Regions from separate parts of the Psychrobacillus sp. FSL H8-0510 genome, predicted to be linked through region 2. Evidence: riboswitches for the same ligand, from Rfam matches in the RefSeq annotation. Region 2 holds a riboswitch; the other holds the start of a gene.
What was found. Region 2 has a riboswitch for S-adenosylmethionine ahead of MHI40_RS17920 (acyl-CoA dehydrogenase family protein). Riboswitches for the same ligand answer to the same signal wherever they lie in the genome.
Positions count from the first base shown of each region.

Region 1 (8,231 bases), 200 kb from region 2:
ATATAACGAACTTCATCGTCGGTATGAAGGTGTTTGCGTTCGAAATTTTTTAACAGTTCGTCTAAGTTTGGGTTCGAATCTGAAAGAGAGATAATATCGGCCGCTTGATAGCCACGGCGACTAGAGATATCATCTATTTCAATTTGGAAGGCTTGGAGAATCTCTTGCTTTTCTCCGTCGCTTAAGTCAAACTTTTCACGAAGGTTTTCTGGTAGTTTGTTAATATCCCAATGCTCATAAATTACTTCTTGGTTCTCTAAAAATGCTGCTACCTCTTTTTGCTCTTTAATTGTTTCATTTGTTCCTTGAATTTTAATAATAGCCATTAACAATCTTCCTTTCTATTTTGAGTGTATTTGATGTAGTGCTAATTGATACTGAAATAAAAATTCGCAAGCTTCAAGTAATTTTTTTGCCTCAAATCCATCTTTTCCCCAAACAGTTATTCCGTGATTTCGAATGAGTATAACTCCCTTGTCTGCAGAAATATACGGTGTAAACTCTTCTGCAAGCTTTGGTATATGGGCGTAGTTAGGGATAATGGGTATCGATAGTATGGCATCCTCTTCCCACATTCCAAAAGCTTTAATAAGTTCAATACCTTGAAAATCCACTGAACCTTTGTCACCATATAATTCGGAAATAACGTTATTTGCAACTGTATGGATGTGTAAGCTACAACCTGCATTTGTTTCGCGATATATTGCACAGTGTAATAATGTTTCGGCTGATGGAGTTAAATGTGTATTTTCGACTGGGTTTCCATCTGCATCAACAAGTAAAAAATCCTCTGCTGTTCTCTTTTTTTTATCTTTTCCGCTTGCTGTCACTAAGAACTCCATAGGATTATCATGTACTTTAATAGCAAGATTACCGCTCGTCCCCATAAACCAATCCCGTACGGCTAATTCATCTTTTATGTCTGCAAGTTCTTCCCATTTATCTTGTAAAGTCATATTTCCACACCTAACTTTGCGTCAATAATTTTTATCACATCGTGGAAGTTCTCAAAAGGTTCATAGGGAATATTCAATTCATCGCATTTTTCGATTAAGAAATCCCTCGCAATAACGACATTACCTAATTTTGCTGCTTCAAGATCAGTGATGGAATCCCCAATCACAACGCTCACAGCATCTTGGTCAAGAAGGGTACGAATAATAGAGGGTTTACAGCAACCACAGCCTTGGCTAGTACATTGATCATCACAGCTATACGGAAACTTAATGTGAATTGTATCCTTGGAAAATTCGGATGTATTACAATAGACTCCTGTAAATGGCCCGAATGGTTCTAGTAGCTTGTGGACAAAAAAGTCTATGCCGCCACTTACGATGTAGAGTGGTATGTTGTGTTTTTTTGCATACGAGACAAATTCACTAAACCCATCACGGATGACTGCCTGCTTAAGCACAAAAGAGATAATGTCATCTTTTGACTCAACAGGAAGGAGTGTGAACATTTTTGCTACACCATCTTGTATGGAAATTCGTTGTCCTAAAATATCATCTTTAATCGATGTCCATTCTGGTGGAGCAAACTCTTTCATGATTGCCATAATGTTATCCTGATTGGTAATAGTTCCATCGAAGTCACAAAAAACTACAAGATTACTCATATTATCACCTCCATAATTCAAGTGCTGTGTTTAATTCACTCTGGGTTTTAGCTGCTTCTTCTAATGGAATACCTTCCAAAACAGCCGATACTGCCTGTCTAAAAGCCAAACCTCCTCCGGTTGCACCGGCCGGATGACCGTGTACTCCACCCCCGGCATTAATGATGCTGTCGATTCCATAGTCATTCATTAACAGTGGTACGAGACCAGGGTGAATGCCTGCAGAAGGCACCGGAAAGCTTTGTTTTACTTCACTAGGCTTTGTTAGTTCTTTCCCTAAAGAGAGAGCTACAGATTTTTCAAGTGCAACACTGCCATAAGGAGAAGGGAATAATGAAAAATCTGCTCCTGCATAGCGGGTAAGCTTACCAAGAACAAGTGCCGTGGAAACTCCATAAAATCCTGAGGACGTGAATGCTCCACTATAAGCCGGATGAGCCATGAGTGGTAATTGAATCTCTTCGTCCTCTGCTAACTCCTGAAGAACGTCTAAACCGTATGCATGGACATTAAATAAGAGTGCATCTGCTCCAAGTTCCCGTGCTTTTTTGGCCTTGTCCTTTAGTTTGAATGTACGTCCCGACAAATTTACTGCGTATAGAGTACGATGACCAGTTTCTTCATACACTTGTCTTAATACCTCTCGACCAGTAGAGATACGTGTTTCAAAAGAAGTAAGTGGATTGTCAAATAGGATTTCGTCATCTTTTACAAGGTCAACTCCACCAAGTGCTTGTTGCTTCAGTTGTTGCGCTAGGTACTCGATATCTCTTCCAATGACACCTTTGAAGATACTCATGATGAGTGGACGTTCATAAACTCCCAATCTTTCTCGGATACCTTGAATGCCGAAGCGAGGGCCAGGGAAATGGGATAATATATTTGTGTCAAATTCTAAATCCAATAATTTTACTTCTCCATCCAGAGATAGTTTGCCGAAAACGGTAGTTAAAATTGCTGGTATATCTGCTGAAAAATTTGCGGCAGGATAGAATACTTTAATTTCTCCTTTAATTATTTCGGGATGAATAGGGTGAAGAATATTTTCAAATTCAGTAACTGATCGTACAGTTCCTTTATGTTTTTTTAGCTGTTCCTGTTCTAAAAAGGCTAAATTGGTCCAAGAACCAATAGTCAATCCAAGAGCAATATCATCCGCTTTTTTTTCAAAAGAACCAGACTTTCCGTATAGTTGATAGTGCGCAGTAATTCCACTCATTTTTTCACTCCTAATATTAGAAAAGCGTAAGTGCCTAGGCGCTAGAGCTAGACAGATAATATAAAAAACCTCTTCAAATAAGAAGAGGTTAATAGCTTAACAACTTCTTATCTCTCAGCCATTTGACTGCAAGAATTAGCACCGTGTTCATAATTGAATCGGTTGCCGGGTATCATAGGGCTTGTCCCTCCACCTGCTCTAAATAAGAAAAAATATTCAGTTTGTATTTAATAAATTATATTGATTATTCCATGCATTAAAAATTCTGTCAACAAGAAATTGAAAAATTATCATTATTCAAAATTGTATTGACATAGCTTTTTCTAATATGCTAGGATTCTAAACAAACATCATAGTTGTACCGCACTCTTATCAAGAGCAGGCAGAGGGATAATGGCCCGATGACGCCCAGCAACCGACCGTAATACCGTTGTGAGACGGGGCGCTTTATGCGCCGGAATGTAAAATTCCGTAAGGCACGGTGCTAATTCCATCAGAAAGTTTACTTTCTGAGAGATAAGAGGTTCAGAATCTCTTATTCTAAGCCTCTTTCTTTTGGAAAGAGGTTTTTTATTTTGTAAATGAGAGGACGATCATAATGGCGGTAGTAGCAATGAAAGAATATGAATCATTAACTAAAGAAACGGTAATTTCACTGGCGATAGAGTTATCATTATTTTCTAGCGAAGCTCCATTAGTTTGCGAAGAGATTGGTGATGGAAATCTAAATTATGTATTCCGTGTAACAGATGGATCCGGTGAGAAAGGCATTATTATTAAACAGGCCTTACCCTATGCAAAGGTCATCGGGGAGAGCTGGCCACTTACTTTGAAAAGGGCAAAGATCGAAGCTAGTGCATTACAAAAACATGGAGAATACGCAGTTGGATTAGTCCCAAAAGTTTATGCAACTGATGAAAGCTTAGCAATCACAATCATGGAAGATCTGTCTCATCTTGAAATAGTTCGTGAGGGCTTGATAAAAGGAAAGTCCTATCCTAAATTATCAACCGATATTGGCGAATATCTAGCCTTAACACTTTTCAATACTTCTGACTTTGCACTCCACCCCTTTGAAAAAAAGTCACTTGTTGTAGAATTTTCTAACCCCGAGCTATGTAAGATCACAGAGGACTTAATCTTTACAGATCCTTTTTTTGATCATGAAACAAATGACTTTGAGCCAGCATTACAAGCAGAAGTGGAAGCTATTTGGAATAACAACTTGTTGAAATTGGAAGTAGCCAAGCTAAAAAGAAGTTTTTTGACGGAAGCCGAAGCTTTGTTACATGGGGATCTTCATACCGGAAGTATATTTGCGAGTGAAGCGGAAACGAAAGTAATTGACCCGGAATTTGCATTTTACGGCCCAATTGGATTTGATATTGGCTTATTTTTGGGGAACTTAATAGTTCAATCCTTTACGCGTCAAGATGACCAACGGGATGCTATACATACCCATATACAGAATACGTGGAACACATTTTGCGCTAAATTTTCAGAGTGTTGGAAAAAAGGAAAGTCCGATTTATATAAAAGTATAGAAGGCTATGAGGCATTTGTGCTAGAAAAAATATTCCATGATTCCGTAGGGTTTGCAGGCTGTGAGCTAATTCGTAGAACGATTGGACTAGCACATGTGAAAGACTTAGATAGTATTGAAAACCATGAGCAACGAATTTTAACTAAAAAACAAACGCTTAAAGCTGGAGAAAGACTAATATTGAGTCGTCATGAAATAAACTCAATAGATGCTGTAATTGAGCTGTTAGGAGAAATTCAATAATGAATGTTCCATTATCGATTAAGTGGGAAGGTAAGCAGTTAATAATTTTAGATCAACAGAAACTTCCCCATGAAATTATCTATATAACACTAGAAAATATGAAAGAAGTTCACGATGCAATTATTACTCTGAAAGTTCGTGGAGCTCCAGCCATTGGAATTACGGCAGCGTATGGATTAGCTATTGAGGCGCAGAGTTATCAAACAAATTCAATGATAGATTTTCTAGAATACTTAAAAAGAGATGCAGCATACTTGGGTGAATCTCGACCTACTGCTGTCAACTTGGTTTGGGCACTTAACCGTTTGTTGAAAGTAGCGAGTCCAATAGATAGTGTTTCGGATGCAAAGCAGATTCTAATTGAAGAAGCAAAAATAATTCACAAGGAAGATGAGGAGTCCTGTCAAAGTATCGGCGAGTTTGCACTCTCTCTACTTGAAGATAAAACGAAGGTAATGACGATTTGTAATGCTGGTTCTATAGCCACCGCTAAGTATGGTACTGCTTTAGCTCCTTTTCATCTAGGGAAGGAACGTGGAAAAGAATTTGAAGTGTTTGCATGTGAAACTCGACCTGTCTTTCAGGGCGCCCGTTTAACAGCATGGGAACTGCAACAATCAGGTGTCGATGTGACGCTCATAACAGATAGTATGGCTGCACATACGATAGGCGCAAAGGGAATAGAAGCAATTATCGTTGGAGCAGATCGGATAGCAAAAAATGGAGACACAGCAAACAAAATAGGAACCCTAAACTTAGCAATTCTTGCATCTGTATTTGGAATTCCATTTTATGTGGCTGCACCGTCCTCTACATTCGATTTGTCCATAAATAATGGAGAAGAAATTCCAATAGAGGAAAGGAAAGTAGAGGAAATTATTAATATTAACGGCAAAGCTATTACCCCATCAAACACAAAAGTATTTAACCCTGCTTTTGATGTGACACCAGCTAAATATATCACTGCCATAATTACAGAAATAGGTATTATTTATCCAAACTATCTTGAAAATATTTCAACTCAAATAGTCGATTCAATTGAAAAGGAGAAGGATTATGAAAACAAATAAGTACTGGTTAATATTTACGATTTTAGTAATAGCGGTTTTACTCGCTGCATGTCAGCCAAAAGCTGAAGGAGAAACAACTAAGTCATCTAGCTCTAACGGTGATGCCAAGGCTAAAGAAAATCCGTTAGCCGGCAAGAAAATTGCATTAGTTATGCAACAAAATTTAGGGACATTTTCAGCTCAATATATTGAAGGGGTAAAGGAGCAAGTAGAGAATTTTGGTGGAACAGTAACGGTGTTTACTTCTGAAGGAGATTTATCTAAAATGGCGTCCAATTTGGATGCCGCTGTGAATCAAGGAGTTGACGGTATTTTAATAGATCATGGCACAAAAGAATCACTGAACCAAGGAGTTGAGAATGCGGTTGCAAAGGGAATTCCGGTTGTCGCATTTGATGCGGGAGTAGAAGTTGAGGGAGTAACCTCTTTAGAACAAGGCGATGAAAAAATGGCTCAAATGACACTAGAAAAACTAGCGGAAGATTCAAATGGGAAAGCCAATATCGTGAAAATATGGGTAGCGGGTTTTGCTCCAATGGAAAGACGACAAGTAGCATATGAGAATTTTCTAGGAGAGAATCCAGGGATAAAAGAAATTGCCACATTCGGTGCAGCAACGCAAAATACAGCTTTAGATACTCAGTCACAAATGGAAGCGGTATTAAAGCAGTATCCCAACAAAGGTGAAATCACCGCTGTTTGGGCTGCTTGGGACGAGTTTGCCAAAGGTGCAGTTCGGGCGATAGAGCAAGCGGGACGTACAGATATTAAGGTATATAGTATCGATATGAGTGATGAAGATTTACAGATGATTCAAAATGAGAATAGTCCCTGGGTTGCCTCGGCAGCAGTGGATCCTAAGGATATCGGCCGTATTCAAGTTCGTTATTTATATCAAAAAATAAGCGGAGGCAATGTAGAAGAAAAAGTAGTATTAGAACCAGTTTTTGTAGAAGCATCTAAATTGCCGAAAGAAACAGTAACAACTAATGAACTCAGTGATCATATTGAAGGTTGGGGAGCAAGTGATCAAGGTTACACAGATGAATTAAAAGGATTAGAGGAAAACAGATAACTTAAAAGAATTTAAGCTGTCCTGTTTAATGGGACAGCTTTTTTCAGAAAGGAGCAATCGATGCTGAATCCTTTTCTTTCCATGAAAGCTATAGATAAATCATTTGGAAATGTAAATGCTCTGAAAAATGCTGAATTTGAACTTAAAAAAGGCGAGGTTCACGCTTTACTTGGGGTAAATGGCGCAGGGAAAAGCACGCTTATGAAAGTACTCTCTGGTGTGTATGAGCAAGATGTGGGAGAAATTTTGTTAGAAGGAGAAAGAATACGTATACGTTCGCCTAAAGTCGCAAAGGATTTTGGAATTTATTGTGTATATCAAGAAGTAGATACTGCCATCGTTGCGGAACTCTCGGTTGCAGAGAATATATTGCTGGATAAGATTGTTGCTGGTTCTAATATGTTCATCTCCAAAAAGAAACTGAATAGGGAAGCACGGAATGCCCTGAAGCAGTTACAGGTAGTCAATATTTCAGTAGAAATACCTGCATTTATGCTCTCTCTAGCAGAAAAACAGTTGGTATTGATAGCGCGAGCACTTGTAAGTTCTGCAAAGGTTATTATCTTCGATGAACCGACGGCACCTCTATCCCTAAATGAATCTACCAAGTTATTTTCAGTCATTAAAAAGCTAAAAGCGACAGGAGTAGGGTGCATATTCATATCACATCGACTACCAGAAGTATTTGAGATTTGCGATCGGATGACCGTTATGGCAGAAGGTACGTTAGTTGGGACCTATAATACTTCTGAGACTAACCAAGAAGAGATTGTTGAAGCTATGCTAGGAACTTCTTATAGCAAAGATTTTCCTGCTCGTAAACATGTATTAGGAAATACATTACTTCGTGTTAAAAATATATCAAGAGGAGAAAAGGTAAGGGATATTTCTTTTCAAGTGTCTGAAGGAGAAATTGTTGGGATTGTCGGTCTTGTAGGGGCGGGGAAAACAGAGTTAGCTAAAACGTTATTCGGATATTCTCCATATACAGAAGGAAGTATGGAAATCCTAGGAAACACCTTAAAAATAAAGCATCCCAAAGACGCGATAAAAGCCGGTCTAGTTCTTATTCCAGAAGAAAGACGAAAAGAAGGGCTATTTGTTCAAGAATCATTACGAACCAATGCGTCTTTTCCTAATTTACAAAATTTTTCTCGTCTCTTATTTATGGATAAAAAGAAAGAAAAGTCCTTTGCAAAAGAGATTATTAAACGATTACAAATTAAAACAAGTAGTACTGAGACACCACTTGTGTATTTGAGCGGAGGAAATCAGCAAAAGGTTGCTATCGGCAAATGGACTTCGCTTGATTCCTCTCTTTATTTGTTTGACGAGCCAACAAAAGGCGTCGATATTGGTGCAAAAACTGATATTTATAGGATGATTCGTGAGTTTGCTGAAAAAGGGAAGGGTTGTCTTTACTTTTCAAGTGAAATTCATGAAGTTCTAGGGATTTCTGATCG
Region 1 covers NZ_JBBOYZ010000001.1:3,734,181-3,742,411, reverse strand. The annotation lists gene MHI40_RS19080 (1,2-dihydroxy-3-keto-5-methylthiopentene dioxygenase) at 1-326, opposite strand, end outside; gene MHI40_RS19075 (methylthioribulose 1-phosphate dehydratase) at 342-956, opposite strand; gene MHI40_RS19070 (2-hydroxy-3-keto-5-methylthiopentenyl-1-phosphate phosphatase) at 953-1,618, opposite strand; gene mtnW (2,3-diketo-5-methylthiopentyl-1-phosphate enolase) at 1,623-2,837, opposite strand; SAM riboswitch class I at 2,942-3,046, opposite strand; SAM riboswitch class I at 3,204-3,360, shown strand; gene mtnK (S-methyl-5-thioribose kinase) at 3,436-4,623, shown strand; gene mtnA (S-methyl-5-thioribose-1-phosphate isomerase) at 4,623-5,693, shown strand; gene MHI40_RS19050 (sugar ABC transporter substrate-binding protein) at 5,680-6,768, shown strand; gene MHI40_RS19045 (sugar ABC transporter ATP-binding protein) at 6,829-8,231, shown strand, end outside.
Region 1: linked by a shared signal. The riboswitch ahead of mtnK (S-methyl-5-thioribose kinase) and the one ahead of MHI40_RS17920 (acyl-CoA dehydrogenase family protein) in region 2 are both predicted to bind S-adenosylmethionine.

Region 2 (8,231 bases):
TCCATCGGAACTCAGGGTGCATCGATGCCCCATAAGGAGAACTATCTATCCCTAGACACTAAATATAAGGATGTCTATGGTCTTCCACTCTTACAAATGACCTATAATTTTACAGATCAGGATAGAGCATTGCATAAGTTTATTACAGAAAAAACTGTAAATATCATGAAGGAAATGGGAGCAAAAACGGTAGAAGGAAAAGCACCTATAACTGATTATGATATTGTAGGTTATCAGACGACTCATAATACGGGTGGGACTATTATGGGAGCAAGTCCAGAAAATAGTGTAGTAAATCCATTTTTACAACATTGGGATGCAGAAAACTTGTTTGTAGTAGGAGCTGGGAACTTTCCGCATAATGGGGGTTACAATCCTACAGGAACAGTTGCAGCTCTGGCTTATAGAAGTGCAGAAGGAATTATTAAATATAGTAAATCGGGTGGCTCGCTCGTATAGTATGTAATATCAGACCCCATTCATATAAAGAAACCAACTATTTTTTCTGGGATAGTTGGTTTTTTGATGTGTAATTAAGTCCAAAAACACAAAATGATTTATTACAAAAAGAAGGATTTATGTTATTATTAAAATAATAACCAGGTACTAATAACAGGTGTAATATACTAAGATAATAATTTGGAGGTATTTATGAGAGACTTAATTCAACTAAAAGACAAAAATATTGTTGTTATGGGCGTGGCCAATGAACGTAGTATTGCATGGGGAGTGGCGAAGTCATTATTTGAAGTGGGTGCAAATGTTATATTTACTTACCGTAAAGAACGTTCCCTTGGAAAAATTGAAAAGTTACTGAAGGATAATAATTTAGAGGCAAAACTAGTAGTAGAGTGTGATGTAAATAGCGATGATAGTATTAAATCTGCGTTCGGGCAAATTGGATCAGAGGTTGGAGTGATCCATGGTGTAGTACATTCTGTTGCATTTGCGCACGCAGAAGATTTAAAAGGGGACTTTTTACAAACTTCAAGAGAAGGCTATGCTTTCGCACAAGATACAAGTGCGTATTCACTTATTGCTGCAGCGAGAGAAGCAACACCCTTTATGACTGAAGGTGGATCTATCGTAACTATGACATATTTAGGGGCAGAACGAGTACTAGAGGGATACAATGTAATGGGAATCGCAAAAGCATCTCTGGAAGCATCCGTTAAGTACTTGGCATTAGACCTAGGGAAAAACAATGTGCGTATAAATGCTGTTTCAGCAGGAGCGATTAGAACATTAGCGGCAAAAGGGATATCTTCTTTTAATACAATTTTGCACCAAATTGAAGAGAAGGCTCCTTTAAAACGGAATGTCACTCAGCAAGAGGTAGGAGATATGACGGTGGCATTATTAAGTAACTTATCCAGCGGTGTAACAGGCGAAGTCATCTTCGTAGATTCTGGCTACAATATTATGGGCTAATTTGATTTCATAAAAGCGGTGAAAGATGACCTGGTCATTTTTCACCGCTTTTTAATAAATTCCTATAAATATACTGTGAACACTGGTATTATCGAACTTTTAACATAGCAAAACGTTTGTCTGAAGTCCTTAGAAAACGATAGAAACAGCTTTGGTCCTTTATGAACTGGGCCTGATTTTTCTTGTTGTCCTAAATATAAAATGTGTAATCTTCAGGTAACACTCGTTTTAAGAATTTCTTCGTGCGTTCTTCTTTAGGGCTCACGAAAATATCATGAGGAGAACCTTCTTCCACTACTACTCCGCCGTCCATAAAAATAACCCGGTTAGCTACATCCTTTGCGAAGGACATTTCATGGGTCACCACTAACATGGTCGTTCCTTCCTTAGCAATATTTTTCATCACTGTCAGTACTTCGCCAACCAATTCTGGATCTAATGCAGAAGTAGGTTCGTCAAAGAGAATAATATCGGGATTTAAGGCTACGGCTCGTGCAATTCCAACGCGCTGCTGTTGTCCGCCAGAAAGTTGACTCGGATAGGAATCATATTTGTCTGATAAACCTACTTTGTCTAAAGCTTTTTTCCCAATACCAATTGCATCGGCTTTAGGTACTCTTCGACCGACGATGAGTCCTTCTGTTACGTTTTCTAATGCTGTTTTATTGTTAAATAAATTATAATTCTGAAAAACGAAGGCTGTTTTTTGTCTGATTGTGTGTATATCTCTTTTTGAGGCACCGTGCAAATTGACCTTTAAATCGCCAAAAACAGCCTGACCGCTGTCTGCTTTTTCCAAGAAGTTAATACAGCGTAATAACGTCGTTTTTCCAGAGCCACTAGGACCAAGAATGACTACTACATCTCCTTTATCAATGGATAGGTCGACTCCTTTTAATATCTCATTGTTTCCAAATGATTTATGGATATCATTAATTTTTAACATTCACTCATCCTCCTTATGCACTCACGTATTTGTATCTGCGTAGTCGTTTTTCATATATTTTGAACCCGTATTCTACAAGGCTGCACAAAATAATATATACAAGGAAAATATCTATATAAGCTTCCACATAGTTATAACCTACGTTTGCCGCTACTTTTGCCTTTAATGTAATTTCCTGTAAGGACATTGCATAGCCAAGTGATGTAGCTTTTATCAAATTCACGGTAGCAGTACAAATATTAGGTAGAGCTACGACTAGCGCTTGAGGAATTACGATACGGTGGTAGGCATGGAAATTTGAAAGACCAACTGATTGGGCCGCTTCTAGTTGTCCTTTGTTGACCGTACTTAAAGCAGATCTAAATACTTCTATCAATATAGCAGTAGTGCTGAAAGAGAATACGATAAACGCGTACCAAATAGGGTTGATATTGTAGACATTTATATTGATATTATACTTTTCGAAAAATAGGGAAAGTATTAAGGGTACGCTTGCATAAACGATGAAAATTTGAATAATGATCGGTGTTCCTCTAACGAAGGAAACATATATTCTGGAGAACCAGTTCAATACGGGTACTTGATTGATACGTGTTAATGCCAATAAAAAACCTAAAGGTAATGCGATAAGCAAAGCAACAATTGTTACGAGAAGTGTTATTGGGACACCGGATAATGCGATGAAAAATGTATCAATTAAAAACGTATAATTTAAACCTTCCGACATTATTTACACTCCTTAGTTCGTATTAATTGTTTGCTTTCCCTTACTAAAAATCTTTTCCAGCTTTCCAAAAAATTTCTCGATTAGTATAGAGATGACCCAATACACAATAGCAAGAGCGATGAAAATTTCTAATGCATGGGTATTGTAGTTCGCTGCTATGATTAAGTTTGCTTTCCCAACTATATCGATTAGCCCGATGGTATAAGCAAGAGACCCTTCTTGAAGTAATGCGATAAGTCCATTTCCAAAGTTAGGAAGTGCGACAACCAATGCTTGCGGAAAAATAATTCGTCTATACGCTTGAAATGGACTTAACCCAACGCTAACGGCGGCTTCAAATTGTCCTTTTTCAATAGATTCGAAGGCGGATCTAATAACTTCCGACATAATCGCAGCGAATTGAAGGGTAAAGGTAATAACTACAAATACTGCCGTATTTAAATCATGTAAATATAACCCAAAGTTGTCTGCTAAGGCAGGAACGCCATAATATACTAAAAATAATAAGACGATAGATGGAGTGCATCTTAAAATCGTCGTATAAAAATGGGCTGTTTTTTGAGCAATTTTATTCTTTCCGAGTTTCATCACAGCAAGGATTAACCCGAGAAAAGTCCCGAAAATAATGGATAATCCAGCAACCATAAAAGTTACTTTTAAGAACGGAAGCAATATAGGAAGTGAGCTCCATATGTACGATACATCAAAATATTTTTCCATATTGTGCAATATTCCTCCCTTTTAAATTTGAAAGGCTGCCCAGGTATCCAACGCTAGGCAGCCTTGATGGAAATACGAAGTTTATCTTTCTACTTTATCTAACACCTCAAAAAGGTCTCGACCGTAGAACTCTTTACTAAGTTCATTTGTTTTCTTTTCTTCTTGCAACTGTTTAATAGCTTTGTCATACGCATTTGCAAAGTCTTGTTCTTTTTTATTGAATAAAGGCCATGTTTTAATCACTGCAAATTCATTGTAAACAACTTCATCTTTTAGATTATAGTAAGGGCCGCTTTCATCTAATACTTGTTTTTGGAATGGTCCTTCGATTATTACTCCGCCGTCCACGCGACCCTCATTGACCCATTGGACTACATCCACTGTGAAAGCATCTCCGGCATCTAGTTTGACTGGATTATCTGGGTTGGTCTTGTTATATTCGTCAATTACCGTATATTGCGCATTGTTTGCTGCAATAGGAGCTAAAGAGTAGCCAGCAGAGGCAAAATCCTCTAATGATTTAATATGCTCATTTTCTTTTTTCAATACGAGACCGGCACTGCTTAGACCTAGGAAATCTTTAGGGGAAATAAACTTCTCTGTGCGTTCCTCTGTCCAAAATGCATTTTTTACACCTACTTGAAACTTACCTTGTTCTACTCCGATTAATAGATCATCGCTTGTCGTTCCTATATATTCAAATTCGTATTCAGGAAGTAGTTCATCTACTAATTTCATAACTTCTACATCGTATCCCGTAGCATTTCCTTTATCATCTAACCAAGAGATAGGCTTCGATGCCATGTCATAGGCAACTTTTACTTTTCGAACATCTCCATCTTCTGAAGTTGTTGAAGCCTTTCCAGAACTACATGCAGCTAAAATTGTCACGGAGGCTAACCCTATTGCAGCCAATTTAAAGTACTTATTCATATCTAATCTCCTCATTTCACTATTTTTTATTGTTATCTTCCTCTAACGCAGTCAGTGCAAGTTTTTTTATCGTCATATCATCCATAGGGGGATTATGGAGTCCTGCTCGAACATCGCGGTAATAACGTTGCAAGGGGTTTGTTCTTTGTAAGCTTTTGGCACCAACTAATCGCATCGCTTTGTCGACAATAGTGATTGCTGAATTAGTAACGATATGCTTTGCCACGCTTACTTCGTTGGTTAGAAGTTCTTTTGTAGATTCATTGTCATAAGCGGATGCAACTCCGTAAATGACGAGTCTAGCCTTCGTAAGCTCTAAATCTATTTCACCTAGTAGCTGCTGCACGTTTGGTAGCTGTGCAATAGAGCCATTCAAGCTATTGGGTGAATGGGTATTAGCAAAGTGGACTGCATAGTCTCTTGCAGCCTGTGCAATTCCAAGATAAGTTGCAGGTATATGAAGCAGCCAACCATTGATCTTCCCGCCACTAGCGAATTCAGGAAGCTCTACTAAATTGGATTTATGAACGGTTACATTGCTTAGTACTAAATCATTGCTGCTAGTTCCGCGCATGGAAACTACATCCCACGTTTCCTCAATGGAAAGCCCCTCCGTATCACGAGGTATAAGGAAAAAACCAATTCTTTCTTCTTCTTCAATCCAAGCAGATGTTAAAAAGTAGGATAGTACGGGGGAAGCGGTTGTGAATATTTTACATCCGTTTAGTACCCAAGAATCTCCCTTTTTAATAGCGGTAGTACCAGGTCTGCCACCTCGTGTTGGACTACCTGTTTGTGCTTCACTGACGGAACGATTTATGAGTGCACCATTTAATACTTCTGTAGCGAAAAAGTCTAATCTTTCCTGTGTCCATAATTTTTTTTCGTATAGTTCGCCTACTACACCTAAACTCCACCCTACCGATAAGGCAGTATTTGCATCAAAGCTAGCAAGAATTTCCTGTGAAAGAACCATATCGTAGACAGAAAAACCTTTGCCCCCATACGATTCCGGTAGAGTTAGACTTGCATAACCTAGTTTCAATAAATCCTCCACATTTTCTTTTGGGAAAATAGAATTCTCGTCAATATCTGCTGATTTACTTTTAAATTTGTCTTCTAATTCTTCCAAACGATTAATCCATTGCTGCTGTTTTTCTGTTTTGATGTATAAATTTATCACAGTTGCTATCTCCTTTAATTTAAATTATTCCGATTAGTTAAGTAGGTATTAAGAGGAAATAAAAAACCCATCTCAAAATGAGAAGAGTAAGTGGTTAAATAAATACTTATCTCTCAATTTCTTGCTGGAAGTAGCACCATACCATAGCTTTGGCGGTTGCTGAAGCATCATCGGACCAGTCCCTTCGCTTCTCTTAATAAGTAGTATGTAGTTGTTGAAATAATCTTACTACTTCATCTAGGTGAAGTCAATAGTAATTCATATTGCTTTAATAGGATTTAAATATGTAATTGAATTTATAGGTTTTTTAGAAAGTCATCCTGGGTATTAACAATAGGGAAGAGATAATTAGAGGAGGAATTTGTTTGGATAAGAAAGTAGCTGGAAATAGTAAAAATGAACAATTAGAAGAATTTCGAGTGGACGATCAAGGACAAGCAATGACTACAAATCAAGGACTTAAAGTTTCGGAGGATGAGTTTTCCCTTAAAGCAGGAGAACGAGGCCCTACTTTAATGGAAGACTTCCATTTTCGTGAAAAAATGACTCATTTTGATCATGAACGTATACCAGAAAGAGTAGTACATGCTAGAGGTTATGCGGCTCATGGGGAGTTTGAGGTATATGAATCTGCAAGTGAATTTACAAAAGCGAAGTTCTTGCAAACACCGGGTAAAAAGACTCCTGTATTCGTGAGGTTCTCCACTGTGGCAGGATCACGTGGTTCTGGAGAGTTAGCACGCGATGCTCGTGGCTTTGCAACGAAATTTTATACGGAAGAAGGAAATTATGATTTAGTAGCAAATAATATTCCTGTCTTTTTCATACAAGATGCTATTAAATTTCCAGACCTAATACATGCTTTAAAACCAGAGCCCCATAATGAAATTCCACAAGCTGCTAGTGCTCATGATACGTTTTGGGATTTTGTTGCCAACAATCAGGAGTCAGCACATATGGTCATGTGGACAATGTCTGATCGTGCCATTCCTCGTAGTTTCCGAATGATGGAAGGGTTCGGTGTAAATACATTCCGTTTCGTTAATGATGCGGGTAAATCCCATTTTGTGAAGTTTCATTGGAAGCCGTTGCTTGGTACCCACTCAGTTGTATGGGATGAAGCGCAAAAGATAAATGGGAAAGATCCAGACTTTCACCGTCGCGACCTATATGAGGCGATTGAGAATGGGGACTATCCAGAGTATGAATTCGGCGTACAACTTATCGCAGAGGAAGATGAGTTTAAATATGACTTTGATATTTTAGACCCTACTAAACTATGGCCTGAGGAAGAAATCCCAGTTAAAATTCTAGGGAAAATGACATTAAATCGCAATGTAGATAATGTATTTGCTGAAACCGAGCAAGTAGCATTCCATCCAGGGAGTGTTGTACCGGGAATTGATTTCTCTAATGATCCTCTACTTCAAGGGCGATTATTCTCATATACAGATACACAATTAATACGTCTTGGAGGACCTAATTTCCATGAGCTTCCGATAAACAGACCGGTTTGCCCATTCCATAACAACCAACGTGACGGATATGGTAGACAATCGATTAATGTAGGAAGAGTGAGCTACCATAAAAACTCTCTTGCTAACAATACTCCAACACCTGTTAGCGAAGCGGAAGGTGGATACACGCATTATGAGGAAAAAATAGATGCGCGTAAAGTTAGAGCGCGAAGTGAGAGTTTCAAAGATCACTTCACTCAGGCTACATTATTCTGGAATAGTATGAGCGATACAGAAAAAGAACATATCATTAATGCATTTAGCTTTGAACTTGGTAAATGTAAGGAACTTACTGTTCGTCAGCAAGTATTAGAGATGTTTGCACAAGTAGATTTGGATCTAGCGAGTAAGGTAGCAGAAAACCTAGGACTAGTAGTGCAAGGTGTAAGTACTGCAACGAATACTAAGTCTTCTCCAGCACTTAGTCAGTTAAATACTATTATGAAACCTCAGACACGAAAAATTGCTGTTTTAGTCGGAGAAGGATTTGAAGAGGATTTACCTGCGATTCTAGCAGACTTAAAAGCAGGCGGAACAATGCCTGAAATAGTGAGTGATCATCATGGATCTGTTGCGGGAGCGGATGGCACGCTGTTACCAGTTGACCATACTTTCTTAACTGCTGATTCTGTATTATTTGATGCAGTATATGTAGCAAGTTCACATGGCAAAACGGCCATGTTTGAAAAAGAGGCTTCGTACTTCATTAAGGAAGCATATGCCCATTTTAAACCGATTGGTGCTACATTTAGTGGAGAGCAACTAGTTGATAAT
Region 2 covers NZ_JBBOYZ010000001.1:3,529,317-3,537,547, reverse strand. The annotation lists gene MHI40_RS17950 (GMC family oxidoreductase) at 1-459, shown strand, start outside; gene fabI (enoyl-ACP reductase FabI) at 652-1,431, shown strand; gene MHI40_RS17940 (amino acid ABC transporter ATP-binding protein) at 1,622-2,377, opposite strand; gene MHI40_RS17935 (amino acid ABC transporter permease) at 2,391-3,104, opposite strand; gene MHI40_RS17930 (amino acid ABC transporter permease) at 3,117-3,824, opposite strand; gene MHI40_RS17925 (transporter substrate-binding domain-containing protein) at 3,906-4,757, opposite strand; gene MHI40_RS17920 (acyl-CoA dehydrogenase family protein) at 4,777-5,940, opposite strand; SAM riboswitch class I at 6,044-6,143, opposite strand; gene MHI40_RS17915 (catalase) at 6,306-8,231, shown strand, end outside.